Linked DNA regions of Thiocapsa rosea. The protein of the gene in region 1 binds, or shares a complex with, the protein of each later gene. Links are inferred from orthologs where the notes say so. Each region holds a gene or a part of one and is shown in the gene's direction. Other genes may lie near its edges.

Region 1 (15,327 bases):
CGCCGTAAGCTCCGCGAGCTCCTTGCGGGCCTGGTCGACCGAGCGGTCGGCCAGGTCGTTCAGGAAGGCGAGCACGTCGTCCGGCGAGCGGGCCATCTTGGTCGCGAGCGAACGCTCGGCATAGTTTGCAAATCCCAGCAGCCCGGCCAGCTCGTGACGCAGCGCCAGGATGCGCTCCATGATCTCGCTGTTGTCCCACTGTCCGGCATGCGGCCCCTGTTCGGAGGCGCGTGTGCCGTAAGCCTGATACAGCTCGAAGCGCAGCTCGCGATTGTCCGCATAGGTCATGACCGGCATGTAGGAGGGCAGGTCGAGCGTGAAGAGCCAGCCGGTCTGGCCCCGTTGTTCGGCGTTCTGCCGGGCCAGCCCAAGCGCGGATTCGGGCAGGCCCGCGAGCTGTGCCTCGTCCTCGATCAGCTTGCTCCAGGCGTTGGTGGCGTCGAGCACGTTCTCGGAATACTTGGTCGTGAGCTGGGAGAGCTCCTGACTGATGGCTTTGTAGCGGGCCTTCTTCTCGGCGGGCAGGTCGACACCCGAGAGATGAAAGTCGCGCAGCGCGTTCTCCAACAGCTTGCGCTGTGCCGGGTTCAGATGCTCTTGCGCGGCGACCGCCTGGTAGCCGCGGAAGAGATCCTCGTTCTGCCCGACCTCGGTGCCGTAATCGCTGAGCTTCGGCAGGCAGGCGTTGTAGGCCGCGCGCAGCTCGTCGCTGTTGAGCACGCCGTTGAGGTGCCCGACCGGCGACCAGGCGCGACTCAGGCGGTCGTCGATCTCGTCCAGCGGCTCGACGAAGTTCTCCCAGGTCGGCACCGGGACCGCGTGGGTCAGACGCTCGATCTCGGCACGACAGTCGGCGAGACAGACGTCGATGGCGGGCTCGACGTGTTCGGGACGGATCCGGGAAAAGGCCGGGAGGCCGGTGGTCTCGAGCAATGGGTTCGTCATGGGTGTGGCCTGATCGGGTTCGCGGGTCAATGTGGTCAGTCGGGTGGCGCTCGGCAACCGCTCGCAGGGAGCCGCCGGGACCACCGGCGGTTCGCAGCAGGCGGAGCCTCGCCAAGCGCCGGATCATGCGGGCTGCAGGCCGGAGTTTCCAGTCGATGGCCCGGGTCGGGGCGGGCGCTCGGTGGTGTCGATGCACTCGGCGTCGTCAGTCCGGCAGAAAACCCATGTTCTGGCGCGGCGAGATGCGGCCCTTGAGCGAGCGGACCATGTCGATCTTCGGGCGCGGCGCGAAGGCCTGCGGGATGCAGAAGTGAAACCGCCACAGGTCGTGGCGCCAGCGCTCCCCGCCGTGGGCGGGGATCGGCAGCCATTCGTCCGAGGCAATCGGAACGAACCCGTTGCCGGCACCGTAGGCATAGATCTTGTAGGCGCCCCGCGGCGTGCAGCGGATGCCCTCCACCGAGAGGTTGCGGTTCCCGTTGCTGCCCTCCGCGACGAGCGTAAAGCGCACGACATCGTCGGAGCCGATCTGCAGGTTGCGGGTGTCGATGAAATACCGCAAGCCTGCATCGGGTCCATCCGGGACCAGCTCGACCAGATCCGCGTCCTGCGGCCAAGGCGGGAGCGCGGTGTTCGATTCCTGCCAAGGTGTGCCCGGTCGAACGCTCGAAGGCACGGGCGGCTCGGCGTTGTTCACGAAGGCGTTCTCCGCGGCCGATACGGGCATTGCGAGCAGAAGAAGATGCAGCAAAAGAAGGGTGTCCCAGAAAAAACGATGCCGGGGCGGGAGGACCGATGGAAGCTGGCGGGGAGGTGTCATGATGTCGATCACCGGGGATTAAACCGCGCCCAGCGCGGTATGCGATGCTTTGGGATGGAATCGGCCCCGGCAGACGTGACGGCCGCTGGAGCCTGCGCGATTTGAGAGATGGCGATCCTCAAGTCTACCAGCCCGCAAGGCATCTGCCATGCGACACGATCGGCCCGCTTGTGCCGCCGATTCTCCTTCCGGTATGGTTCTTGGATGCGTCTTGAAAAGATCCGACTGGCCGGCTTCAAATCCTTCGTGGATCCCACGACGGTGCTCTTTCCCGGCAATCTGGTCGGTGTCGTCGGTCCCAATGGCTGCGGCAAATCCAACGTCATCGATGCGGTGCGTTGGGTCATGGGCGAGAGCTCCGCGAAGATGCTGCGCGGCGAGTCGATGGCCGACGTCATCTTCAACGGCAGCACCGGTCGCAAGCCGGTGGGGACGGCCAGCATCGAGCTGGTGTTCGACAATGCCGACGGCGGGGTGGGCGGCGCCTATGCCGCCTTCAATCAGATCTCGGTCAAGCGTCAGGTCTCGCGCGACGGTCAGTCGGCCTATTTCCTGAACGGGACGCGCTGCCGTCGGCGCGATATCCAAGACCTCTTTCTCGGCACGGGTCTCGGTCCGCGCTCCTACGCCATCATCGAGCAGGGCATGATCTCGCGCATCATCGAGGCGCGGCCCGAGGATCTGCGGATCTTTCTGGAGGAGGCCGCGGGGATCTCCAAGTACAAGGAGCGCCGCCGCGAGACCGAGAGCCGCATGCGCCAAACCCGCGAGAACCTGGATCGGCTCGACGATCTGCGCGACGAGGTCAACAAACAGATCCAGCACCTGGAGCGCCAAGCCGCCTCCGCCGAGCGCTACACCCAGCTCAAGGCCGAGGAGCGGCGTCTGGACCTGGAGCTCAAGGCGTTGCGCTGGCAGGCACTCGACGAGGAGATCCGCGCCCGCGAGCAGCGCCTGGCCGAGACCGAGACCCGGACCGAGGCGGGGCTCGCGCAGCAGCGCCGGATCGAGGCCGATATCGAGGCGCGGCGTGCCGACTATCAGAGCGCCTCGGAGACCTTCAACGGGGTACAGGGCCGTTTTTACGCCGTGGGCTCGGAGATTGCGCGGGCCGAGCAGGCGATCCAGTTCGCCAACGAGGCGCGCGGGCGGCGCGAAGGCGAGCTGGTGCGGCTCGATCAGGAGATCGGCGAGGCCGAGGACCACTTGGAACGCGACCGGGGTCGTCTTGCCGAGATCGATCGCAACCTCGCCCGCGACGATCCCGAGCTGACGGGCGCGGATCAGGCATTGGCTGCAGCTGTGCTGAGCGTGGCGGGCGCCGAGGATCGGCTCAAGCAGTGGGAGCGTCTCTGGGACGACTTCAGTCGGGAGGCCGCCGGGCCGTCTGAGCAGGCCCAGGCGGAGCGTGCCCGGATCAACGCACTGGAGCAACGCAGCGACCGCGATCGGGACCGACTGCGGCGCTTGGACGAGGATCTCGCACGTCTGCAGGGGCTGGAGCTCGAGGATCGGTTTCTGCAGCTCGTCGAGCGCGAGAGCCGATTGGAGGCCGCACTCGCGGATATGGAAGCGCGTCACGAGACCTACGGCGCGGACTTGTCCGAGCGTGACGGGGCGATCGCGACGCTCGCCTCGCAGATCGATCGGGTCCGCACCCTGTTGCAGCAAGCCCGGGGTCGGCTGGCCTCGCTCGCTGCCCTGCAGGACGAGGCCCTCGCCGACACGGATGCCGACGACGGCCGTGCCGACTGGCTGGCCGACGCGGGACTCGCCGATGCCGCGCGTCTGATCGATCGGATCGAGGTCGATCCGGATTGGCAGCGAGCGGTCGAGGTCTTGCTCGGGGACGCGGTTCGCGCGGTCGGCATCCCGAATCTCGATGGTGCGCTCGCGGGCGGCGATCCGCCTCCGGGTCTGGTGCTCTTGGAGACGCGCGGCAATGCCGAGAGTCAAGTCGAGGGGACACCCGACCTGGACAGCGCAACCGCGGCTCGGGCGATCCTCGCGCATGTTCGCGCACCTTGGGCGCTCGACGGCCTGCTCGGTCGGGTCCGTACCGTCGATCGGCTCGCCGACGCCGTGGCGATGCGCGACACCCTGGGCTCGGCCGAGCAATGGGTCACGCCCGAGGGTGCGCGGGTCGGACGCGACTGGTTGAGCACGCCGCCGGTGCGGGCGCAGGGGGGTGTCATCGCGCGTGCGGAGGCGATCAAGGTGCTCGGCGCGGAGATCGCCGATCACCAGGGCCGAGAGGTTGGGCTCTGCGCTGAGCAGGAACGTTTGCGCACGGCCCGAACACTGGCTCAAGAGGAGCGGGCCGACGCCGGACGACAATTGACGGCCCTGGGTCGCGAGCTCGCGCAGCTCAAGGCCGAACTCGCGAGTCTTCGCGCCAAGCGCGAGCACCGACAGGATCGGCTCCAGGCGCTGGGCGCCGAGCGCGACGAGCTGCAGGAGCAGATGGCCGAGGCACTGGAGGAGATGGAAGAGGCCCGCGAGCGTCTGCACGAGCATCTGTCCTTGGTCGAGACCCTGGCGGAACGACGCGAAACGATGCAGGCCGAGCGCGAGGTGCTGCGCACCGCGCTCGCTGCGGCTCGTGACGAGGAGCGAGGTTGCCGGGAGCGGAGCCAAGGCTTGCGCGTCAGCGTCGAGTCGAACCGCGCCGCGCGGGCGGCCACACAACAGAGCCTCGCGCGCATTCAGGAGCGCCGATCGATGCTGCACGAGCGCCGCGCCGAGCTGTTGGATGCGCTCGAGGAGAGTGTCGAGCCCTTGGCCGAGCAACGGGCGCGGCTCGACGAGCAGCTGGTGCTGCGGGTGGAGGTCGAGCAGGCGTTGGCCGCGGCACGCAATCGGCTCGAAGTCCTGGACGGCGAGGTGCGCGCGCTGGATCAGGCGCGTCAGCGTTTGGAGCAGGAGGGTCGGCTCGGTCGCGGCGAGCTCGATCGGCAGCGTTTGGAGCACCAGGAGCGCCTGGTCCGTCGTCAGACCTTTGCCGAGCAGATCGCCGAGACCGGGCAGACGCCGCTCGACGTCTTGGCCGAGACCGATCCCGCGGCGAACGAATCACAGTGGCAAGAGGCGCTCGCCAAGACCGGGGCACGTCTGCAGCGGCTCGGTCCGGTCAATCTGGCCGCCGTGGACGAATTCAGACAACAGGCCGAGCGCAAGGTCTATCTGGACGCCCAGCACGAGGACATCAGCCGCTCGCTCGAGACCCTGGAGCAGGCGATCCGCAAGATCGATCGCGAGACCCGCAACCGTTTCCGCGAGACCTACGATCAGGTCAATCAGGGGTTTCAGCTCCTGTTCCCGCGCCTCTTCGGCGGCGGTCACGCGAGCCTGGATCTCACCGACGAGGACCTGCTGGAAACCGGCGTCACCGTGATGGCGCGACCGCCCGGCAAGCGCAATTCGAGCATCCATCTGCTTTCGGGCGGGGAGAAGGCGCTCACCGCGGTGGCCCTGGTCTTTGCCATCTTCGAGCTCAACCCGGCACCCTTCTGCATGCTCGACGAGGTCGACGCGCCGCTCGACGACGCCAACGTCGGGCGTTTCTGCGAGCTGGTGCGCTCCATGTCCGACCGCGTCCAGTTCGTCTTCATCAGCCACAACAAGGTTACGATGGAGATCGCCGATCATCTGCTCGGCGTGACCATGCATGAGCCCGGCGTGTCGCGGCTCGTTTCGGTGGATGTCGACGAGGCGGTTCGGCTTGCGGCCGTTTCCTGAGCGCGCCAACGGGTGTTGCCCCGGGTACGGATGCGGGCTCGGGTCGCCGACGCCGCGTGTCAAACCCGTTCGAGCGGGGATACAGGTGGCCCGCGCGTTGATATACTCCCCCTAGTCCTGAACGTCAGACCGACAGCAACGCTTGAATGGACGCCAATACTATCCGTCTCATCCTGATCGTCGTGGGAGCCCTGCTCGTCCTCGCCCTCTTTCTGTGGGAGCGCAGCCGTCGTGGCGGTGACGAGGACGATGACGACGACTACGAAGAGGCCGACGCACCCTATGGTCTTTCGACCGGCAAGCGCGAGCCGCGGCTCGGGCGCGGCGCCGACGACGAGCGCGGGAGCGAGCCCGATCAGGCTCGGCCCGGCCGATCCCCCGCCGCGCGTTCGCGCCGCCTCGATCCGGAGTCGGAGGCCGAATCCGACCCGGACGACGCCTTGTATTCGGACGACGAGCCGGATACGGACATGCCGGCGGACATGGAGCCGCTGTTGATTCAGCTCAGCGTCAGCGCGCGCCGTGAGCCCTTCGCCGGTCCGGAGTTGATGGATGCCGCCGATATCTGCGGTCTGCGTCCCGGCCGGATGGACATCTTCCACTGTCTGGACGAGTTCGACCACGACACGCGGATCTATTTCAGCATGGCCAACATGGTCAAGCCGGGGACCTTCCCCTTCGAGGGCATGGAAGAATTCTCGACTCCGGGTCTCATGCTCTTCGCCCAGCTCGACGGACGCCCTGAGGACATCACCATCCTCGAAGAGATGATTGCCACGGCCCGCAAGCTCGCCAGCGAACTCGACGGCGAGGTGCTCGACGAGACACGCCGTCCGCTCACGGTGAGGAAGGAAGAGGACCTGCGCCAAGCCGTGCTCGACAACGAGCGCCGATGGGCACGCACGGCGGAGCGTTGATCGGTGCGGATGCCGCCGCCGAGCGCGCCGCATGGCTGCGCGCGGAGATCGCCCGCCACAATGTCCGCTATTACGTTCTCGACGATCCGGAGATCCCGGACGCCGAATACGATCGTCTCTTCGCCGAGCTTCAAGCCCTCGAGGCTGCCAATCCGGATCTGATAACGCCGGATTCGCCGACCCAGCGGGTCGGCGCCGCGCCGCTCTCCGCTTTTGCTGCGGTCCGTCACCGTCTGCCCATGATCTCGCTCGCCAACGCCATGAGCGACGGCGAGCTGGCGGATTTCGATCGTCGGAATGCCGCCGCTTTGCCGGGTACCGATCCGATCCTCTACACCGCCGAGCCCAAACTCGACGGCCTTGCCATGAGCATCCGCTACGAGGCGGGTCTGTTGGTTCAGGCTGCGACCCGCGGCGACGGCTCCACCGGCGAGGATGTCACCGCGAACGTGCGTACCGTCAAGAGCGTGCCCCTGCGCCTCGTCGGCGAGGCTTGGCCTGACGTGCTCGAGGTGCGCGGCGAGGTCTATATGACCCGCGAGGGGTTCGAGCGGCTCAACCGGGACGCCGCGCAACGGGGCGAACGCGTCTTTGCCAATCCACGTAATGCGGCCGCGGGGAGCCTACGCCAGCTCGATCCCCGTATCACCGCCACGCGCCCCTTGCGCTTTTGCTGCTACGGATGGGGCGAGCTCTCGATCGACCCCGAGGAGAGCCAGATCGCGATGCTTCAACGGCTCGCCGGTTGGGGCATCCCCATTTCCAAAGAGCTGCGGCAGGTCGCGGGAGCGGACGGATGTCGCGCCTATTTCGAGGACTTGGGACGGCGCCGCGATGCGCTGCCCTACGAGATCGACGGCGTGGTTTTCAAGGTCGACCGGATCGCCGATCAGATCGGCCTGGGCGCGACCAGCCATCATCCGCGTTGGGCCATTGCACGCAAGTTTCCTGCGCAGGAGGAGCTGACGCTCGTCGAGGCGGTCGAGTTCCAGGTTGGACGTACCGGCGCCGTGACGCCTGTCGCGCGGCTGCGGCCTGTGCAGGTCGGCGGTGTTACCGTCGCCAACGCGACCTTGCACAACATGGACGAGGTCGTCCGTAAGGATGTCCGTGCCGGCGATACCGTCGTCATCCGACGCGCGGGCGACGTGATTCCGGAGGTCGTGAGCGTCCTGGTCGATCGCCGGCCGCCGGGTGCTGTGCCGGTCGAGATGCCTGCCCAGTGTCCCGTGTGCGGGTCCGATGTGCTGCGCCCGCCGGGCGAGGTGGTGGCACGCTGTACCGGCGGTCTCTATTGCCCCGCGCAGCGCAAGCAAGCGATCCGGCATTTCGCCTCGCGTCGCGCCATGGATATCGAGGGTCTCGGCGAGAGGCTGATCGAGCAGCTCGTCGATCTGGGGTTGGTTCGCGAGCCTGCCGATCTGTATCGGCTGACCGCGGAGCAGCTCGTCGGCCTCGAACGCATGGGCGAGAAGTCCGCGGCCAACCTGATCGACGCCCTGGAGCGCAGCAAGTCCACGACCTTCGCGCGCTTTATCTTCGCACTCGGCATTCCGGATGTCGGCGAGACGACCGCGCAGGCGTTGGCCGCCCGGTTCAGCGGGATGGCCGAGCTGGTGCGGACGCGAGAAGCGGATTTCGTCCGCGATCGGGGCGTGAAGGGTGTCGGTCGGGACACCGCGAACGCGCTGCATCGCTTCCTGATCGAGCATCCGCAGATCGAGGCGCAAGGCGACCTTGCACACTGGCTGGCGGGACTGAAGCTCCCCGGTCTGACCCCCGCGCGTGCGCAGGCGTTGGCGGGGCGCTTCGAGGATCTCGCTGCACTTCGCGCGGCCGAACTCGAAGAGCTCTACCTCAACAGCGCGCGGCTCGTCGAAGGAGTCGGCCCCGTGGTGGCGGCGGAGATTGCGGGCTTCTTCGCGCAAGGGCACAATCGGGAGGCGATCGAGCGGTTGCTCGAGTCCGGGATCCACTGGCCCGACGCGCCAGCTCCTGCGCAGACCTCGGAAGCGCTGCCCCTCGAGGGCAAGACGATCGTGATCACCGGCACACTCAGCCGGCCGCGCGAGGAGATCGCCGCCCGGTTGCAGGACGCCGGTGCGAAGGTGACAAACAGCGTCTCGAAGAAGACGGATTATCTGATTGCGGGCGAGGCGGCGGGCTCCAAGCTCGAGAAGGCACAATCACTCGGTGTTGCGATTCTCGACGAGGCCATGCTGAGCGCGTTGCTCGATCGCCCTTGATCCAAACGACTTGCGAGCGACGTCCGAACGATGTCTGCGCGCTTCCGGATTCTTCCGGCATCGCCCCAATGTTGCTGATACCGCGCTGAGCGCGGTTTAAGAGCGGTCGTCAGAACCGCATCGACAGCGATCGCCTGCTTCCCGCGATCGAACCGCGTCTCTCCAGACTCTACGGGTTCCCCAATGCATGATTTAAGCAAAGAGCAACAGATCCTGATCGCGATGCGCAAGACATTGTCGGCGATCATCCGAGACGTCACCCCGCCGCCAGGGATGCGTCATCCGCTGTCGGAGCCGACCATCGAGGACGTGCGTCAGTGCCTCGGGCTGATCGCCGCCCGCGAGAAGGAGCTTGCGGACGCGCAAGGCCGCGGCGGCGAGCGCCCCTACTATGTCGACGAGCCCCCGGATTCTCGGGTCGTGCCGATTGCCGGCATCAAAAAGCGCAAGGAGTGATGCCATGACACGCGTCCGCCCGGAGAACCCTGGACGCCCGGAGCGCCCGGATGCTGCCCGACGGCGGCGTCTTGTGCAGTTGACTCTGTGCCTGGTCGCGGCCGGTTTTTGCCGAGATGGCGTCGCACGCGAAGCGGCGACGACCGGGACACCCGATTGGTCCTACTCGGGGGTCGCGGGTCCGGACCAGTGGGGCGATCTCGGGGGTGAGTACGAGACCTGCGCGCGGGGCGAGCTGCAATCGCCGATCGATATCGTCGAAACCCAGCGCGTGAGCTACACGCCGTTGCTCTTCCGCTATCGATCGCAGCTCCTCGAGGCCGAGAATACCGGCCGCGGAGTCCGCCTGATCTCCCCGCCCGGCAGTGCGCTCGTGATCCGCGGACAGGCCTACGACCTCGCCGAGTTCAGCTTCCACGTCCCCGGTCTGCATGGTTTCCAGGGTGTTGCGGCGGAGGCCGAGATCCATATGCTGCATCGCGACGGGAAGGGCGGTTATGCCGTCGTCGCCGTGCCGCTGCGGGCCGGCGAGCGCGAGAATCGGATCCTCGATCGGATCCTGGAGTATCTGCCGACCCAGCCCGGAGAGCGGGTGCGGCAACGTCAGGTGGGGATCAACCCTCTCTTCCTGCTGCCGGTGGATCGCAGCTATTACAGATATACGGGCTCGTTGGTTACGCCGCCCTGCACCGAGCCGGTGCTTTGGTTCGTCTTTCGCGAACCGCTCGAGGTGAGCGCCGATCAGATTCAGCGCATTGCGCGGGCCACGGGGATGAACGCGCGTCCCATCCAGCCCTTGAACGGCCGTCCGGTCTTCTCGCTTTTCCGCTATTAAACCGCGTCCAGAGCGACATGGGTTGTTTTCATGTTGCGTTTGGCTTCGGAGATCTTCTCGATCTCGGTGAGACGCGGTTTAAAATTTAAAATTTTTCAATTCTTTAAACCGCGCCAGCTCCGACAGTCGTCGGAGCTGGCGCGGCCACGCCATGCCAACACATGACGCATACCGCACCGGGCGCGGTTTAGGGTGCGGAGATGTTCTGCTCCACGGCAGCCATCAGCACCGGATCGGTCAGCTCGCTCGGCAGCTGCGTGAACTTCTCCACCAGCGACGGCCACAAGAGGTTGTAGTACAGCTCGCCGCGCACCAAGACGACCCCTTCCGCAGGGATGTCGTAGAGGATTTCGCGGGTCTCATGGGGCTTGAGCCGGGTGTCATCGCCGAGCTGAGTTGCGGTGGGTGGCGGTGCGGGCATCCCCTGAGCGTCCGCAAGGCCGTAAAAGAAGTAGCCTTTGGGATCGTCCTTGGAGGGATGACTCTCCGAGTTTTGCCAGACCACTTCGCCTTGATCGTCATAGGCGGTGAGCTTCAGATACATGTTGCGGAAGGGCGCTCCGGTCGGTACCGAATGGGGTTGCGAGTTCTGCATGAGGACGGTCGTCTTCAGCACATCGCCGTCGATCTCGGTGCGCACGTCGAACACGACGGCCCGCTTGAGCATGCCGTGGTCGTGTCCGCCGCCCATGGAGTGATCCACCAGGCCGTTGGAGACCGGCATGTGACAGGATTGGCAGGCAACCTTGCTGCCGCTGGCGATGAACTCGTTGCCGGTCGCGCACAAGGGGACGTCCTGCGGATTGTTGCGCTGATCGTGGCAGCCCATGCAGGCATCCGAGGTCTTCATCAGGAAGGGGCTGGCCTCCATGGTCAGTGCGGGGATCTCGATCCCGTCCATCTCCACCGGCTCGCCCAAATGCGGGTTCGGCTTCTGCGAGCCCGCCGCGTCGTCGACCGCACCGCCGAACAGGTCGTCACCGGCCGCTGCCAGCTGCTGGACGCCGCGCGGGAAGGCAGCGGGACCTTGAAGCTTGTCCGACAGCTCGTAGGCTTTCAGACCTAGGCGCATCTTGCCGTCCTCGCCCTGGATGCCCTTGTAGCTCTGAAGGGTATGACAGGCGACGCAATTGACCCCTTCGCTGTAGGCGACATGGGCATCGAGCTTGGTGGTCTGGTCGCGGGCCGCGTTCGGTGCGTGACATTGCAGACAGATCGGGAAGGTGCCGGACTTCTTGTGCACCTGTCCTTCGGCCCTCGGATCTCCGACCTCCATCTCGTAGAAGGTGCCGTGGATCGGATCCTTCAACGCAGTGCTGTTGGCGTGCATGGAGCCTTTCCACTGCCGGTAGATCTCCTCGTGACAGGTCTGGCAAACCTCCGACGAGATCAGGTGGATCGGCTCGGAGGTGTCTTCGGCCGCCGCCGGAGCGGCGAGACCTCCGAGACCGAGTGCAAGGCCGAATGCGATCGAGAGTCCCGCGAGTATAGGTTGCATGGGGTGTCGCTCCTTATCTTCTTGTGATGTGGACGGTGTGACACGGACGCCTGTCCGACCGTCGTGAATTGTTCACTATTGATGCCGTCGGGAAAAGTGCCTGCAGTCAATGAAATTCGGTTCCTGTCTCGCTCCGGTCCAAACCCATAGCATTTAATTAAATTCTAATGCGTTAAACCGCGGCAGAGCGACATGCGTCATTTTCATGTTGCGTTTGGCTTCAGAGATATATTCCATCTCGGTGAGGCGCGGTTTAAATTGAATGGGTTCAGGCCGGGGCCTTCTGGATCTTTCGGTCGGGCCACACCCTGTCTATTCGAAATAGCCGCATAATGAAAAGAAAAAAAAGAGCCTTTTTGTTCGTTGCTTTAGCCCTTTTTTCTCCGTCGGTCATCCGATGGGTCAACAACAGAATATCGATAGGTTCTGAATTAGATTGCTCGGTCCGGCCGCCCTATAATCGGACGCGTCGTTCTTTCCGGCAGTCTTCAGAGGTTGTTCAGATGTGCGCTATTCCAGTCTCGATACCGATACGATTGCTTCTTCTTTGTGCTCTAACCCTGTCGATCGCGGTGCCCGCAGCGGCCGACAAGGTCAAACTCGACCCGAGCAACTGGGGCCACGAAGCCGGCAGCGCCTGCGTCAGTTGCCACACCAAGGCATCGAGCGGGCTGGCGCAGCAGTGGCAGGACAGCGCCCATGCCGCCGCGGGTGTCAACTGCATGGATTGCCATCGGGCCGAGCGTTCCGATGTGGACGCCATCGAGCATGAGGGCCAGGTCATCGCGACCATCGTTTCGCCGAAGGACTGCGGGCGCTGTCACACGAAAGAGTTCGAAGAGCAGCAAGGCTCGGTCCACGCCGAGGCGTACTCCATCATCGAGGATCGCATTCCGGCACTGGCGCAAAACGTCGGCGGCGCGGCCATGCAGGCCGCATCCTGCGATCAGTGTCACGGCTCGCGGGTGAAGGTGCGCGGTGACGGCACCTTGGATCCCGCGACCTGGCCCAACTCGGGTATCGGGCGGATCAATCCGGACGGATCCAAGGGGTCATGCTCATCCTGCCACGGCCGGCATCGCTTCTCGAAGGCCCAGGCGCGCGAGCCCGAGGCGTGCGTGCGCTGTCACTCCGGCCCGGACTCGCCGGACAAGGAGGTCTTCGAGGCGTCCAAACACGGGATGGTCTATGCCGCGCATCGCGACGAGATGAATCTTGATGCAGCCGAGTGGAATGCCGGGCGCGACTATACGGCCGCGCCGACCTGCGTGACCTGTCATATGGGTGCCGCCGGTAAGCTGCCCTCGACCCATGATGTGGGTCTGCGCAACGTCTGGAGCCTCAATACGCCGGTCTCCAAGCGCCAGTTCCTGGTCATCTTCGAAGACGGGCACAAGATGGAGCTGCCCGCGGACGAGCCTGCGCCGCGGCGCGGCACCGAGCTGACGCGTGCCGACGGCACGGTCGGGACCGTCAAGGCGGTGGCGACACCCGAGCGGCGCCGTCAAGCCATGTCCCTGGTCTGTGTCGAATGTCACGGCAAGGGCTTCACCGAGAGCTTCATGCGTCAGTTCGACGCGGTTGTCGAGCTTTACAACACGAAATTCGGCGAACCGGCACGGGCGATCATGGCCGGCCTCTACGAGCGCGGTCTCCTCACTCCGACCGCGTTCGACGAGCCGATCGAGTTCACTTACTGGGAGCTGTGGCACGACGAAGGCGCACGCGCCCGACACGGCGCCTCCATGATGAGTCCGAACCACGCCTGGTGGGAGGGCATGTATCTGGTCGGCCGCAATTTCTATGCACGCTTCCTCCCGGAGGCGCGGGCGGTGGCAGGCGAGCACGCAGACGAGCTGGTGGACGCCGTGCTGCGCGCAAACGGGCAGCACGAGTGGCTGGATCAGCCCGATCAGGCGAGCGCCATCCTCGGCTTCGCACCCCGGGAGGCCGAGTAATGGGCAAGCTGCGCGCACCTGTGTTCATCACCCGCCATGTGCTGATCGCGCTCGTGGTCGGCGGTGTCGGCGGGGTGCTCTTCATGACCTTCCTGCTTGAGTTCGATCACTACACCAGCACCAACGCCTTCTGCACGACCTGCCATTCGATGACCTATGCCGAAGAGAGCTATCGGCAAACCGTCCATTACGACTCGGCATCCGGGGTGCGCGCATCCTGCGGTGACTGCCACGTCTCAGAAGGCGTCTTCGCGGCGACCTGGGACCATGCGGTGGGATCGAAGGACCTCTTCAAGCAGCTCTTCGGACCGGACTACGACGACCCGGTGATCAATGCCCTACACCTGCCCGAGGCCGCCTTCGCCGCGCGCAGATGGTTTCAAGCCCGCGACTCGGCGACCTGCAAGCGCTGTCATACGCAGGATGCGATCCAGGGCAAGCGTGCGGATACGGCGGCGATCCATCGCGAGGAGACGGACGGCAAGTCCTGTATCGACTGCCACTACAACCTGGTGCATCGCAAGGTGCCCGACGAGAGCACCTTCAAACGCGACGCATGGAACCGGATGGTCGAAGAGGAGTTCGGGCTGGAGCCGGGAACGGCCGAGCAGCTGATGAGTGCGCACTGAGTCCGCGAGAAGTCTCGAGCAAACACTCGCAGAATTTGTCGTAATCGTTGTCGTTGTCGCAATCGTAATCGGATTCCGGACGAACACGACAACGACAACGACTGGAGCCTTCAACCACGTTTCCTGGTTGCCCCTCTGCCGGTAGATCCTTTTCCGGAAATCACCTTAAACCGCGTCCCCGCGAAGGGCCGTGGATGCACCAAACGTCGAGCTCACTCGAAAATGAGCATTTCGCTCAGGACGCGGTTTAGGTTCAGTGCTCGCAGTTGTCGAAATAGTGTCGTGACCAGGGTGAGACCGCGAGCGCGAAGGCGAAGCCCAACGTCACGGCACCGCCGAGAACCGCGAGCAGGGCGAGATGGGCGGTCGGCACGGGTAGAGCGGCGCTCTGCGCGAGTCCGAGCAGCAGGATGCCGGACAGGAGCAGTCCGGCGGACAAGACAACGGTCGAGCGCAACGTGGTGCAGGAGATCATAGGATCTCTCCGTCATTCATTACATAAGCAAATTCTAATACAAAAGCGCAGGAACGCAATGCCGTGGGTGACAGCGAACCGTGATTCCGGTCGCATCCGCGTCATTTTCCGTGTCGTTGCAGTGAAATAGTCGAGTATGCGCCGACGTTCGAGCCGGCGGAGGGATAACCGTGATGGCTGTAGGGGCGAATGCGCTCGCCCCTACAGGTCGTGCTGCCACGCGCAGTCGGGATGCTTGTGGCCGAAAAGCGCCTGAGGCGTTACTCGGCGGCCCCTTCAGCCGCGCTCTCGTCGGTCGGCTTGAGCTTCACGACTTCTTCGTTGAGTTCCACCATGGCGCCGTCACGCATCTCGGCCAGCTTTGCCGAGAGTTGTTGGCGCTTGAGCAGGGCCGTGAGCTGCTGCTTGGCATCCTCGAAGCTCGGGGGCTCGGCCTTGCGGGAGTCCTGCAGCTCGATCACGTGCCATCCGAACTGGGTCTGCACGGGTGTTTTTGTGTAGGTACCGACCTCCATCGCAGCGACCGCCTCGGAGAAGGGCGCCACCATCTGATTGGCGTCGAACCACTCGAGCTCGCCGCCGTTCTTGCCGGTCGGGCCAAGCGAGTGCTCGCGTGCGAGATCGCCGAAATCGGCACCGCCTTCGAGTTCCTCGATCATCTTCTTCGCCTCTTCCTCGTCCTTGACGAGGATGTGGCGCGCCTTGTACTCGGTCTGGCTGGCGCTGGCCTTGATCTCGTCGTAGGCCTTCTTCAGCTCGTCTTCGGTCGGCTCGATCTCCTCGGCCATCGAGGCCAGAGCCGCGTTGGAG
Region 2 (14,101 bases), 2.1 Mb from region 1 along the record:
CGAGCGAGACATGAAAGACGCCGACCATGAGAAAGGTCGGGATGATGAACATCAGGTCTTTGGGCCTGAGAAAACTGCGCCCGCCGATCTTGAGCGTCACCTGCAGCAGCAGTCCGACGGCCGCGGCCGCGACGCCGGCCAAGGCCGCCGCGACATCCGGGTTGTTGTGGAACCGGACATAGAGAAGCCCGAGGACGATCAAGATCGCCACACCCGGCAGGATCAGTCCGAGTGCTGCCGCAGCGGCCCCCCGCGGTCCCCGCAGCTTGCGCCCGACGATGACCGCGACATTGGTGGAGTTCAGACCGGGCAGTGTCTGGCCGATCTCGAGCGCACCGAGAAACTCGTCGTCCGAGAGCCATTTCTCGCGATCGACGACCACGTCGCGCAGGTAGGCGACCAGCCCCCCGCCGAAGCTGGAGATCCCGATCAGGGCGAAGGCGGTGAAGATCTTGCCGATCGAAGGTGGCGCGGCGACCGCGCTCGGTTCATTCGCGATTGGTCGAGGCATTGTTCCCGAGTCCGTAGACGATGCCGGTTTTTGTAGTCCCAAGGGTCACCCATTCGTAGGCGTCCATTTGGAGTGTTTTATAGAACTCGATGGCCCGATCGATGCTCTCCCGTTTTAGATCCTCACGACGATCGAATTTGTATTGGAAGGCGAACTCCCCGCAGAGGGGGCGCTCATGTTGGCGATTGCGCCAGACCGCGATGGTCGTCTTCGCATTGATGCCGTGCCCGAACTGAAGCTCCCCGACATTCACCTGCACCTCCTCGACCGCGAGGTCCTTGACCAAAGAGATTCGCTCGTCGGATTTTGCCCCTGCTTGAAGCAACGCGGGGAAGGCGCGTGTGAGATCCTCGACGGCCATGTCGATCTGTTCGCGCGGCGTCGCTAGAACACAGTTATGCGAATAGATCGACCGAAAGCCGCCGAGTCCCTCGCGCAAGGGCAGCAGCTCTTGCTTAAACTTGATTCGGATATGTGCACCCGGCGTGGCCGGCCGGACGTCGACGGCAGCGGCAGTCTCGAAATCCGGGTGCCTGAACTTGACCGTGAGCTCGGGTAGACCGTCCGGCCAACCGTTTTTGTAGAAGCTCCGCAGCCGGACGATGAAATGGTTGTTGTAGAGATCGCACCCCGGCGTATCGAAGAAAAGCACCTCGCGCACATGATTGTCGAATGCGCCATCGGCCTCCTTGACTTTTACGCCGCACTTCTTGGCCGAATGACGCACGATCGACCAAAAGTCCTTGAAGGCTTTTGCAGTGATGAAATGATGGGCCTGCAGGATGATCTTGCACTCGTAATAGTGCACGTCCGAGTAGGGGGTATTGAGCACTTCAACGGCGTTGTCGTTCATCGTGATACCCGGCTGATTAAGGGGTGCGGTCCGTCTCGGTCTCCGAGACGCCTGGTCAGAGGACTGGCGACTTACTCGAACACCACCCGCGCGTTCAGCGGCTGGATCGGTCGATTGTTCGGGTGTCCCATCGCCCGTGCGAATTTCACGAGCTGTCCGTGCGAGGCGCTCACCGGATGCTTCATCACCAGCCAGGTCACGCCCTCGGTGCACGGAGGCGTCGTCAGCGAGCCTTCGAAACGGTAGTAGGCGCGATCGGCGGGCAGCAGCGCTTCGGCCGATGCCTTCGTTCCAAGATGCGCGGTGCGGCCCTGCAGCCGCGGCATCGCCGCCCACGGGGTGGACAGGGCGAGGTTCTCCGGACCTTCCTCGAACATCACCGCGATGACCGCGAGATGGCCCTCGGTGTCGGCATGCACCAGATGTGCCTCCATCGGGAATGTCTTGCCGTCGACATGGTTCTCGCTGGGCGTGTGGAAGTGGAACTGCTTGAGGCTGTAATCGCGGCCGTCCAGCGTGATGGTGCTGCCGGCGTCGTAGTCGACCTGAATGGTGTGACCGTTATGCACCTCGTCATGGCCGCCCGGCCTGTAGTGGAAGCCGATACGCGGCAGATCGGCGTCGATCCGGCTTGCGATGTCGATCGGTGTTTGAGCTTGGCCGGACCTGCAGGCGATAAAATGCGGGTCGATTTCGCCCCAGTGTTCCGGACCCCGGGCGCCGGAGTAGTCCCAGTGTGTTCCTTCGTCTGCTTCGGCCAACCCGGCTCCGATGAGCCCGGTGCCGATCGGCACGGTGCCGAGAATCAAGGTTAAGGTCGCGATCGCCCTGCGCTTCATCGTCTGTCTCGTCATGCAAAGGGTAAATCGGGCTCCGGCCAGGTTGCTGATGGCCGGCTTGGATGGCGTCGGGTTCATTCGGCTCGACGATGCTGCAAAGCATAACGGTCTTTCCGCTCGAAAAGCGATGCTCGGCTGAGGCTTGGAGCGGGGAACAGCCGGACTTGCGGCCTCTGGACTCCGCTCGCCTTGATCTAAGTCAAGGATACAGCGGTGCGCCCTCGCCAGACTGAGCGCCCCTCATCGACCCCAACGATCAACAGAACCGATCCGCGGGAGCGACAAGGGCACCTTGATCCCGATTCGATTCAGAGGCACCCATGCACTGCAACCAATGCGAACAGACCTACCGTAAGACCGGCTGCGTCACCTCCCCCGGGATGTGCGGCAAGGACGCCGATGTCCAGTCCCTTCAAGAGATGTTGCTCTACGGTCTGAAAGGGATGGCCGCTTATGCGCATCACGCGCGGCGTTTGGGCAAGTCCGACGAGACGGTGTCGGCCTTCATCGAGGAGGCGCTCTTTGCGACCATGACCAACGTCAACTTCGACGTGAAGAGTCTGCTTGAATACTGTCTGGAATGCGGACGGATGAATCTGCGCGTGATGCAGATGCTCGACGAAGGTCATGTCGAGGCCTTCGGCAAGCCAGCACCCTTCAAGGTGAAGGAGGGGACGCAAGCGGGCCGGGGCATCCTGGTGACCGGTCATGATCTGGCTGACCTGCGGGATCTGCTCGTGCAGCTCGAAGGGACCGACATCAAGGTCTATACGCACGGCGAGATGCTGCCCGCGCACATGTATCCCTTCTTTCAGAACCATCCGAACCTGGCCGGGCATTACGGCGGTGCTTGGCAAAACCAGAAGCGCGAGTTTGCGGCCTTCCCGGGTCCGGTGGTGGCGACGACCAACTGCGTCCTGATCCCGCCTCAGAGCTACAAGGGTCGGCTCTTCACGACCCGCGGGACAGCGGTTCCCGATGGTCAGCGGGTGCTCGACGGGGATTATTCCGAGGTGATCGGCGAGGCCATGCGTTGCGAGCCCTGCGAGGAGCTGCTGACGGGCGAGTCGACCGTCGGTTTTCATCGCACGGTACTCTTGGATCACGCACAAACGATCGTCGATGCGGTGAAGGCGGGGCAGATCAGCCGCTTCTTCGTGATCGGCGGATGCGACGGGGCGGATCCGGGCCGCAACTATTTCAGCGACTATGCGCAGGGCACGCCGGATGATTCGTTCATTCTGACCTTGGGTTGCGGCAAGTACCGAATCCGCGATCACGAGTACGGCGAGCACCTGGGCTTCCCGCGCCTCATGGACATGGGGCAGTGCAACGACGCCTACGGCGCCATCGCGGTCGCATCCGCCTTGGCCGAGGCATTCGAGTGCAGCGTCAACGAGCTGCCTCTGACCCTGGTTATCAGTTGGTTCGAGCAGAAGGCGGTTGCTGTTCTGTTGACCTTGCTGAGCCTCGGGGTCAAGGGGATTACCCTGGGCCCGAACGCACCGGCCTTCGTCTCGCCGAACGTCTTTGCGATCCTGCAGGAGCGATTCGATCTGCGTTTGAGCGGAAATGATGCCGAAGGGGATCTGCGGCTTGCCATGACGGCTTAAACCGCGCCCGGTGCGATATGCGTCGTTTGTTGGATGAGCTTGACCGCGCCGGCTCCGATGACCGTCGGAGTCGGGGCGGTTTAAGGTATTGAAAAATATTAAATTTTAAACCGCGTCGCACCGAGATCGAGGATATCTCCAACGCCAAACGCAAAGTGAAAATGACGCATATTGCTCTGGACGCGGTTTAGGTGATTTCCGGGAAAAGGTCTAACGGAAGCGCCGCAACCAGGAAAAGTGGTCGAACGCTCTTCTCCTTGTCGTTGAAATATGCGCTTTAAACGCACCCGGTCGGCTTCGGCAACCCACCCCACTTGCAGATCAGCTTCATCGGCCCTTTCCTGAAGATGTCGTAGAGGTCTTTGGTCGAGACCTTTTGCTTCTTGGCGAAGATGCGGATCGGCGGGACGACGCCGTCGGACTCGTACATGGCTCGTGCCTCGCGGATGAAGTTCATGACCTGATCGGTCATCTCGAAGTCGTCCGCCTTGGCTAGCTCGACGGCGACCTCTTCGCTCCAGTCGTCGCGGTTGAGGAGAAAACCTTCATTGTCCAAGGGAACGCTCAGTGCTTCGGTCATGGGTACAACTCCGAGAGGCTGTGTGGTCAGGATTGAGAACTCCAATAGAGTGTGGTGGCGACACCGATCGATACAAGACGTTCGTTACCCGTCTGTCCATCCGCTCATCATCCCCCGCGGCCGCTCTGGATCGCCTCCAGCACGCCGTCCCAGAACCTGATACGGGCGCAGATTGCCTCTTCAGCGGCGGTCTCGGCCTCGTCGAGCCGTTGCGGGTCGTCGCCGCACAGCTGCTCGAGGAGTTTCATCGACAGGGGACCGTGGAAGTCTTCGTCGAGGTGGATATGCCGGTTCAGGTAGTGATGGAAGACGGGTGCCTGCGTCTCGGTAATCCGCATCTGCTCGAGGAACTGCCGAAACATGCCGGGGATCAGTTTCTCGCGTCCGAGGGCCAGGGCGGCCGCGACCAGATGCGGCTTGTCCTCGCGGATAAAGCAGAAGGTGGTCTCGGAGAAATAGCGCGACGGCAGCGGGACCATCGATGCGTAGAGTGCCTTGTCGACACCCTGCTCGGCGACCAGATCGAGGAAACGTCTCGGCATCTCGCCGTCGGCGCCGACCTCGGTCATGGCGCGACAGTACAGCTCGAAATGGCTTGCGTACTCCACGCCGCCGCCCGGAAGCGGCAGGCTGTCGGATTCTTCTTCGAGGACCAGTTGGTTGATGAAATAGCGCACACCGGCATCACCATGCGGCATCCAAGGTACCGCGACGGGAGCGACCCGGGCCTGGAGGTACTTGATCAAGGACATGAAGTCCCAGACCGAGAAGATATGGTGACTCATGAAGACCTGGAGGTCTTCGATGCGCTCGATGGCGCCGTAGATCGGATGTGCGTTGAGCTGTTCCTGCAGGGGCCGGATGTGGTCCAGGTTCAGTGATGCCATGAGTCCCGTCCTCGTTATTTCAGTATTTCAGTCGACACTGAATCGACAATATAAGGCGTTCGGGCGCTAAATCTCCAGTACGAGACGATGGGTGCCTGATCGATGTCATCGCGGGCGCTGAATCTTCCGATTAGCCTGGTCTCGGGCCGGGGAGCGATCCCGGCGAGAGGTGTCGCGATGGAGTCGGGCAGGATGACGGGCGATCGGGTCGGACGGTTTTCCGCGGGATGACGGGCTCCGCTTACGCGCTCGCGTTCGTTGTCGGGCTGCTCAGTGCCCTGCACTGTATCGGCATGTGCGGGGGGATCAGCGGTGCCTTGAGCTACTCGCTGCCGCCCGAGACGCGCAACGATCGCAAACGGCTCGGTCTGTTCGTGCTGGCCTTCAACGTGGGCCGCATCGCCAGCTATGCCGTGGCCGGGGCCGTTTCGGGTGCATTCGGGGCGATGCTGCTCGGCTCGGGTGGCTCACCTTGGCTCTTCGAAGGCGTGCGTTGGCTGGCCGCCGGCATCATGATCGGCATCGGACTCTATATCGGGGGTTGGTTTCCCCGGTTCGCGACAATCGAGCGCCTGGGCATACCCCTGTGGCGCCGGCTCGAGCCGCTCGGGCGACGCCTGTTGCCGGTGACCACGCTGCCGCGCTCGGTCTTGTTCGGCATGGTCTGGGGGTGGTTGCCTTGCGGGCTGGTCTACAGCATGCTTCTGAGCACGCCCGCGCAAGGCGGCGTTCTGGCCGGGGCGCTCTACATGGCCCTGTTCGGTGCGGGGACCTTGCCGATATTGGTCCTGGGGGGGCTCTTTGCCGGACAGCTCTTTCGGCTCGGGCAGGACCGACGCTTTCAGGCCATGGCCGGTCTCGGCGTGATCCTGCTTGGGCTCTTGACCTTCATCGTCAACGGATAGCGCCGGACATGCCAGAGAGGGCGTCGCGAGCGCAGTCGAACCTACACGAGCACAATGCAAACGATTTCGGATGGGTGTCATGACGACTCTGATTGGCCGGTCTCCCGCCTTTAATCGACTCCGCAATGCCCTGTCGATGGTTGCCGCGACGGACGTGGGTGTCTTGCTGCTGGGTGAACCCGGCACCGGAAAAGAGACCCTGGCGCGCGAGATCCATGCGTGCAGCGCCCGTCGGGATGGCCGGTTCGGCGTGCTCGCCTGCACCGGGGCACCGCCCGACGCGCTCGACCGCTGCGTGTCGACGCTCGTGCAGGAGGGTCCCGCAACCCTCTATCTTGACGAGGTCGGTGAGCTGAATGCGGCGGATCAGGCGCGACTCCTTCACCAGATCCTCGTGCAGGATTCCGCCAGCGACGGCACGTGCTCCGGCTCCGGTCTGAGGATCATCGCGGCATCGGCCTTGGACCTCGATCGGCAGGTCCAGCAAGGGGCGTTTCGGCGCGATCTGTATCTGCGACTCTGTGTCGTTCCGCTGGAGGTGCCGCCCTTGCGTGAACGCGCACTCGATATCCCGGCGCTGACGGAGCATTTCATCGCGACGGCGACGGCGCGACACGGGCTCGATCCGCCGTGGCTGACGCCCGGTGCGCAGCGCCTGCTGCGCCGTTACACCTGGCCGGGCAATCTGCGCGAGCTTGCCAATCTGTGCGAGCGTCTCGTGATTCTCCTGCCCGGTACGGCGGTGGGACCCGAGAACCTACCGGGGGAGCTGGTACGGGGGGCGCCTCTGTCGGAGAACGACATCGCCTTCTCGCTCCCGCCGCACGGGATCGATCTCAACGACCTGGAGGCGGAGCTGATCCGCCAAGCCCTCTCGCTGGCCGGCGGAAACAAGAGTCGGGCCGCGCGTCTGCTCGGGTTGACTCGGGATACGTTGTTGTATCGCCTTCAAAAACACCTCATCACCAGCTAAACCGCGCCCCGGAGTTGTCCGGCGATGTTGCCATGTGGCGATAGGTCGGAGGGGTTCCCGACAGTCGGCACTGGACGCGGTTTAGGAAATAGGAAATAGGAAATAGGAAATAGGAAATAGGAAATAGGAAATAGGAAATAGGAAATAGGAAATAGGAAAGTAGGAAATAGATATTTTCTGAACCGCGTCTCCACCGGCGGCGCTGGAATGCGTTACGCCGGGAGTTTGCTCGAAAGGATGCATGGACCGCCGACGCGGTTCAGTCGGGTTCAGTGTAGGCGCTGACCACTGCACCATGTGTCGAAGTAACGCTGCATCACCTCGCGGACCTGCGCGGGGTAGTGCAGCGACTCCATTTCTCCCATGCCCTCGCGGAAAAAGTGGGGGGCATGATCGGGCAGTTGCTCGCCGATCGCGTCGAACGCCTCGATCATTAGGGCAGGCTGGTGGCTGCGCGTGGCGACGATTCCGCGATTGATCAGGAGCAACAGCCAAGGATCGGTCGGGTCGGTCGGGTCCATCCCTTGGATGCGGTCCGCGCCGATGCCCTCCGCGATCTCGCGCATCAGGCCGTAGAGCTCGGCGAGCTCTTCGGGTCGTTCCAAGCGATTTGCGAGCGTTGACAGGGCATTGACGACGTCTTCCGGGTGCTGCAGCTCGCCGCCGCGTCGCAACATCCAACAGGCGAAAGGAACCGCGAGAACCTCGACGGATTGCGCCTGCGATTCGAGATTCAGGCGACGCGCGAGATCGCCGAGTTGACGCAGGAGGCCGAGGCCATGCTCGAGCAGGGCGTCGGGTACCACGCCGGTGGCTGAGCGCAGCACCTGTACCGACTCTCCTCGCGCCTCGGCCTCACCGGTCCGCACGGTGTCGAGCAGTTGCGCGAGTCCGCTCAACAACACCTGTGGTGTGGGTTCGACGGCTTGCTCCGAGTCGTCGAAGGCGCGCTGGATCTCGTCGCCGAGTCGGGTGAGTTCGTCCGCGATATCGATGAGGTCGACCTTCGGGAGCATGGGCTGATCATCCTGGCAACAATAAAGAAACTGAGGTCGGATCGACCGATCCGGCCTGCATCCCGGAGCGCTGCGGCATCGGCCGTTGCAAGGAGACTCCGACCCCCATACCTGGAAATATAGCAAGCGTGACCATCCCCGTCTCGCATCCGGCCTCTCGCCGGCCCGAGGCACGCATCCGAGGGATCAGTTAGACTAGAACAATGACCAAAAGCCCCGATCTTCACAGCCATTCAACAGCCTCCGACGGCACCTTGACCCCCGATGCCTTGATGCAGCGCGCGTTCGCGTCAGGTGTGCGGGTCATTGCTCTCACCGATCACGATACCACCGAGGGTCTGGCCGAGGCACGAGCAACGGCCGACGTGCTCGGTCTGCGGCTCATCCCCGGGGTGGAGATCTCGGTGACCTGGGGCGGTCGCACCGTTCATATCGTGGGTCTCAATGTCGATCCCGAGAATCTCGCGCTTCAGACCGGACTGAGCCGTCTGCTCGCCTATCGTGGCTGGCGTGCCGAGGAGATCGGGCGCCGTCTGGCCAAAAAGGGTATCGAGGGCGCTTACGAGGGCGCGAAGGCCTTCTCGAACGGTCGTCTTATCGGACGCACCCATTTCGCCCGCTTCCTGGTCGCGAAGAGCCATGCGCTTGACCTGCGGGATGTCTTCAACCGCTATCTGGTCAACGGCAAGCCCGGCCATGTGAGCGGCGAATGGGCGACACTCGAGGAGGCAACCGGTTGGATCACGGGCGCGGGCGGTCAAGCCGTCATCGCACATCCGGCGCGCTACAAGCTCACGCGCACCCGTCTGCTGAAGCTGCTCGGCGAGTTCCGCGAGTGCGGCGGAGTGGGCCTGGAGGTGGTTTCCGGGAGCCACAGCCGGGACGAGGTCTTCAACTTTGGTTGCCTTGCACGCGACCAGCGCATGCTCGCTTCCGCTGGTTCCGACTACCACGGACCTGAAAATCCTTGGATCGATCTGGGGCGTTTGCCCGCCCTGCCGCCCGCCTGTACGCCGATCTGGCACGACTGGCCCGAGCTTGACGAGGAACCGAGTCCCCGTCGAGCCGCTGTCGGTTGATCTCGAGCCATGGCGCAGTTTTTTCAGATCCATCCAGCGAATCCGCAGACGCGTCTGATTCGCCGCACGGTCGAGATCCTGTTGGAGGGCGGCGTCATCCTTTATCCAACGGACTCCTCCTACGCGCTCGGCTGTCAGATCGGCGAGAAGTCTGCGATGGAGCGGATCCGCCGGATTCGCAAGCTCGACGACAAGCACAACTTCACCCTGGTCTGTCGCGATCTGTCCGAGATCACGACTTATGCGAAGATCGACAACCAGGCGTTTCGGTTGCTCAAGAGCCTGACGCCCGGCCCTTACACCTTTATCCACGAAGCGACCAAGCAGGTCCCGCGGCGGCTGCTTCATCCCAAGCGCAAGGCGATCGGCATCCGGGTGCCGGACAACGAGATCTGTCGTGCACTGCTCGGCGAGCTTGACCAACCGATTCTCAGCACCACGCTGATCTTGCCGGGCGACGATCGACCCCTGACCGATCCCGAGGAGATGCGGGAACTGCTCGACAAGCAGGTCGATCTCATCATCGACGGCGGGTTTTGCGGTTTGGAGCCCACCACCGTCGTGGACATGACGGCGGAACCGCCGAGCCTCATGCGGCGCGGCAAGGGCGATGCGAGCATGTTCGAGGAATGACCCCAGTTAAACCGCGTCTAGAGCGAAATGCGTCATTTTCACGTTGTGTTCAGCGTCGGGGGGTTCCTCGATCTTGGCGAGACGCGGTTCAAAATTTAAATTTTTCAATCCTTTTCACCGCGCCAGCTCCGACAGTCGTCGGAGCTGGCGCGGCCAAGCCATTCCAACGAATGACGCATACCGCACCGGGCGCGGTCTAGCGGTGCGCGGGGCGTGCAATGCGGCGAAGAACCGGCGCGCGCTCGGTATATAATGCCGCGATGGAAGCCCTAAACCCTTACCAACTGCTCGCCGTCCTCGTCATCCCGGTGCTGTTCGCGATTACGGTCCACGAGGCCGCGCACGGCTGGGTGGCGAGTCGGCTCGGTGATCGGACCGCGCTAATGCTCGGTCGCGTGACCTTCAACCCGATCAAGCATATCGACCCGATCGGAACCATCGTTGTCCCGCTCGCCACCTTCTTCCTGGTCGGGTTTCTCTTCGGCTGGGCGAAACCCGTCCCGGTCAACTGGCGCAACCTGCACCATCCGCGCCGCGACATGGCCTTGGTGGCGGTCGCAGGTCCGGGTGCAAACCTGCTGATGGCGCTCTTTTGGGGGGGCATGATCAAGCTGGGTGTGCTGCTGTTGCCTGCCAACCAATGGATCGCCCTTCCTCTGATCTACATGGGCGCCGCCGGGATCCTGATCAACGTCTTCCTGATGGTCCTGAATCTGATCCCTCTGCTGCCGCTCGACGGCGGGCGCGTGCTCAACGCCGTGCTGCCGCCGAAGGTGGCCCTGCAGTTCTCGCGACTGGAACCCTTCGGGTTGATCATCCTGCTGGCGTTGCTGATCACCGGGCTCCTGGGTGCCGTCCTGCTTCCGATCGTGATCGGCACCGTGGGCCTGCTCCCCGGCTCGGCGATCGTAAGAGAGCTCTTCTTCGTCTGATTACGAGGCTGCCAAACCTTGACTTCCGTCTCCGCACATCACTCGCGCGTCCTCTCCGGGATGCGTCCTACGGGCCGTCTCCACCTGGGCCACTATCACGGCGTCCTGAAGAACTGGCTGGAGCTTCAGCACGAATACGAGTGTTTCTTCTTCGTCGCCGATTGGCATGCCCTGACGACGCACTACGAGGATCCCTCGATCATCCCGACGAGCACCCGCGAGATGGTGATCGACTGGTTGGCCGCCGGGATCAATCCGGGCTCGGCGACGCTCTTCATCCAGTCGCGGGTCCCTGAGCATGCCGAGCTGCATCTGCTGCTCTCCATGATCACGCCCTTGGGTTGGCTCGAGCGCGTGCCGAGCTACAAGGACCAGCAAGAAAAGCTCAAGGAGCGCGATCTCGCGACCTACGGCTTTCTTGGCTATCCGCTGCTCCAGAGTGCGGACATCCTCATGTACAAGGCCGGGCAGGTCCCGGTCGGCGAGGATCAGGTTGCGCATGTCGAGCTGACGCGCGAGGTCGCGCGGCGTTTCAACCACATCTACGGTCGCGAGTCCGGCTTCGAGGAGAAGGCGGAAGAGGCCAAGCGCAAGATGGGCAAGAAGAACGCCAAGCTTTTCGATGGGCTGAGACGACGTTATCAGGAGCAGGGCGATCAAGAGGCGTTGAGCGTCGCCCATGCGCTGCTGGAAGGGCAGGCCAACATCACCCTGGCCGACCGCGAGCGTCTGCTCGGCTATCTGGAAGGCGGCGGGCGCGTCATCCTGCCCGAGCCGATGCCGCTGCTGACCAAGGCGTCCAAGATGCCGGGTCTAGACGGGCAGAAGATGTCCAAGTCCTACGGCAACACCATAGCCCTGCGCGACGAACCCGCCGTTGTCGAGAAGGCCCTGCGGACCATGCCGACCGACCCGGCGCGGGTGCGCCGGACCGATCCGGGCGATCCGGAGAAGTGTCCGGTCTGGCAGTTCCATCTGGTCTATTCGAACGATCAGGTCCGCGACTGGGTGCAGCAGGGCTGCCGCTCGGCCGGCATCGGTTGTCTCGAATGCAAGCAGCCGGTGATCGACGGGGTGCTCGCCGAGCTGATGCCGATGCAGCAACGCGCGCAGGAGTATGCCTCCCAGCCCGATCTCATTCGCAACGTCATCAACGACGGCTGCGAGCGTGCACGCGATGTCGCCCACGAGACACTTGAAGAGGTTCGGCACGCCATGTCCCTGGTCATGACCTAAACCGCGCCCGGTGTTTCGGTGCTGTCTTGGAGGTGCTGCGGGCCTCGAAGCACAGATCGGCGTCGGTGGGGCGCGGTTTAGAATCTTTACTTTTTTTGGGACTTGAGTATGGCGGACGAGGGGACCGACCGTCAGCCGCCGCCGGGGCAACAGGTGGAGATGCCGCTCGAGGTGGCGCCCTTCGCCATGGTGCGGGGCCTGCCGTTCCTGACCTTGCCCGTGGACCTCTACATCCCGCCGGATGCGCTCGAGATCTTTCTGGATGCCTTCGAGGGACCGTTGGATTTGTTGCTCTATCTGATCAAGCGACAGAATCTCGACATCCTGGATATCCCGATTGCAGCCATAACCGCCCAGTACATCGAATACGTCGACCTCATGACCGAGCTGCGCCTGGAGTTGGCGGCGGAGTATCTGGTCATGGCCGCGATGCTGGCCGAGATCAAATCCCGGATGCTCCTGCCGCGTGTGCAGGCCGCGGAGGATGAGGGCGAGGATCCGCGTGCCGAGCTGGTGCGTCGGCTCCAGGAGTACGAGCGGTTCAAGCAGGCGGCGCAGGATCTGGACGCATTGCCCAGGCTCGAGCGGGATGTCTTTGCCGTCCGCGTCGAGGTGCCGCCGGGCCATGTTCAGCGCGTCCCGCCGGATGTGGATTTCCGCGAGCTGCTTCTCGCCATGCGCGAGGTCATGGCACGCGCCGATCTCTTCACACGCCACCGCGTCGAGCGCGAATCCTTGTCGTTGCGCGAGCGCATGTCGTGGGTGCTCGAGCGCCTGAGTGATGGCGGATTCCTCGCCTTCACGGATCTGTTCGATGTCACCGAGGGGCGTGCAGGCGTCGTCGTGAGTTTTCTCGCACTCTTGGAGCTGATCAAGGCGGCGACTCTGGAGTTGGTCCAGGCCGAGCCGTTCGCGCCCATCCATGTGCGTCTGCGCGAGACCGCAGCAGGTGTCGTCCTCGACGAGGCGGAACTTGCTTAAACAGATCGTCGAGGCCGCGCTGGTCGCCGCGGGTGGGCCACTGACCCTGGATCAGCTTCTTGCGCTCTTCCTGGACGACGAGCGTCCGTCGCGTGCGGAGCTGCTTGCGGTGATCGCTGCGCTTCAGGAAGACTATGCCGGGCGCGGTCTAGAGATCGTCGAGGTCGCCGGCGGTTGGCGTACTCAGGTGCGCGCGACCATCGCCCCCTGGGTCGCACGTCTCTGGGACGAGCGCCCGCCGCGCTACTCGCGCGCCCTGCTCGAAACACTCTCGCTGATCGCCTATCGTCAGCCGATCACGCGCGGCGAGATCGAAGACATCCGCGGGGTTGCCGTGAGCACCCAGATCGTCAAGACCCTGACCGAGCGCGAGTGGATCCGCGTGGTCGGTCATCGCGACGTCCCCGGGCGGCCCGCACTCTTCGCCACCACGCGCAAGTTCCTGGATTATTTCGGTCTGCGCTCTCTCAACGAGCTGCCGACACTCGCCGAGATCCGCTCCCCGGATTTCCTGATCGACGAGGAGTTGAGGCTCGAGGAGCCGACCCGCGATGCCGTGGATGAAAAGCCCCGAGACGACGCTGGTGTATGATCGCCGCGAGGCACCCACACCCAGTCGTAGGATGGGTAGAGCACAGCGAAACCCATCCTCCAACCCGAGAACCTTCATGAAAACCGACCGACGCTTGCCCCCATCGCCCCCGCCGCCTCCCGCCGAGGAGCCCGTGCGCCTGCAAAAAGCCCTCGCCGATGCGGGCCTGGGCTCGCGGCGCACCATCGAGGGCTGGATCAGCGAGGGGCGGATCCGGGTCAACGGCGATCTCGCCAAGCTCGGGGATCGAGTCACCAGCCGCGATCGGATCCGCGTGGACGGGCAAGACGTCAAGCTCAGGGGGCGGCGAGAGAAGCTTCCCCAAGTCATCGCCTACCACAAGCCCGAAGGCGAGCTGGTCACGCGGCGTGATCCCGAGGAGCGCCCGACGGTGTTTCGTCGTCTGCCCAAACCCAAAGAGGGCCGCTGGATCGCGGTCGGCCGGCTCGACATCAACACCTCCGGTCTGAT

The links.
Region 2: the proteins of smc (region 1) and BDD21_RS22060 are in contact, whole or in part, in a crystal structure (PDB 3ZGX), measured with the Bacillus subtilis proteins. The link is inferred for Thiocapsa rosea from one-to-one orthologs.

What each region holds. Positions count from the first base shown.
Region 1 is NZ_RBXL01000001.1:2,831,519-2,846,845, forward strand. What follows is about bases 1,582-5,703. They hold smc (chromosome segregation protein SMC), read left to right. Parts: upstream 1,582-1,969; coding sequence 1,970-5,503; downstream 5,504-5,703. Other genes in these bases: BDD21_RS12565 (CNP1-like family protein), read right to left, coding at 1,582-1,765; BDD21_RS12575 (cell division protein ZipA), read left to right, coding at 5,650-5,703. Also shown: prlC (oligopeptidase A), read right to left, coding at 1-945; more of BDD21_RS12565, read right to left, coding at 1,151-1,581; more of BDD21_RS12575, read left to right, coding at 5,704-6,420; NAD-dependent DNA ligase LigA, read left to right, coding at 6,396-8,666; BDD21_RS12585 (segregation and condensation protein A), read left to right, coding at 8,850-9,122; BDD21_RS12590 (carbonic anhydrase), read left to right, coding at 9,127-9,957; BDD21_RS12595 (cytochrome c family protein), read right to left, coding at 10,145-11,455; BDD21_RS12600 (multiheme c-type cytochrome), read left to right, coding at 11,992-13,413; BDD21_RS12605 (cytochrome c3 family protein), read left to right, coding at 13,413-14,042; BDD21_RS12610 (hypothetical protein), read right to left, coding at 14,296-14,517; BDD21_RS12615 (peptidylprolyl isomerase), read right to left, coding at 14,778-15,327. UniProt on the Bacillus subtilis protein: Required for chromosome condensation and partitioning.
Region 2 is NZ_RBXL01000001.1:4,958,026-4,972,126, reverse strand. What follows is about bases 11,206-14,101. They hold BDD21_RS22060 (segregation and condensation protein A), read left to right. Parts: upstream 11,206-12,165; coding sequence 12,166-13,038; downstream 13,039-14,101. Other genes in these bases: rluB (23S rRNA pseudouridine(2605) synthase RluB), read left to right, coding at 13,707-14,101; scpB (SMC-Scp complex subunit ScpB), read left to right, coding at 13,031-13,630; BDD21_RS22065 (tryptophan--tRNA ligase), read left to right, coding at 11,206-12,057. Also shown: BDD21_RS22130 (chromate transporter), read right to left, coding at 1-511; BDD21_RS22125 (hypothetical protein), read right to left, coding at 489-1,364; BDD21_RS22120 (carbonic anhydrase), read right to left, coding at 1,436-2,203; hcp (hydroxylamine reductase), read left to right, coding at 2,524-3,816; BDD21_RS22110 (TusE/DsrC/DsvC family sulfur relay protein), read right to left, coding at 4,094-4,396; BDD21_RS22105 (DUF3050 domain-containing protein), read right to left, coding at 4,504-5,283; BDD21_RS22100 (sulfite exporter TauE/SafE family protein), read left to right, coding at 5,511-6,188; BDD21_RS22095 (sigma 54-interacting transcriptional regulator), read left to right, coding at 6,268-7,161; BDD21_RS22085 (hypothetical protein), read right to left, coding at 7,431-8,177; BDD21_RS22080 (PHP domain-containing protein), read left to right, coding at 8,381-9,256; BDD21_RS22075 (L-threonylcarbamoyladenylate synthase), read left to right, coding at 9,266-9,889; BDD21_RS22070 (site-2 protease family protein), read left to right, coding at 10,150-10,821; more of BDD21_RS22065, read left to right, coding at 10,840-11,205. UniProt on the Bacillus subtilis protein: Participates in chromosomal partition during cell division. May act via the formation of a condensin-like complex containing Smc and ScpB that pull DNA away from mid-cell into both cell halves.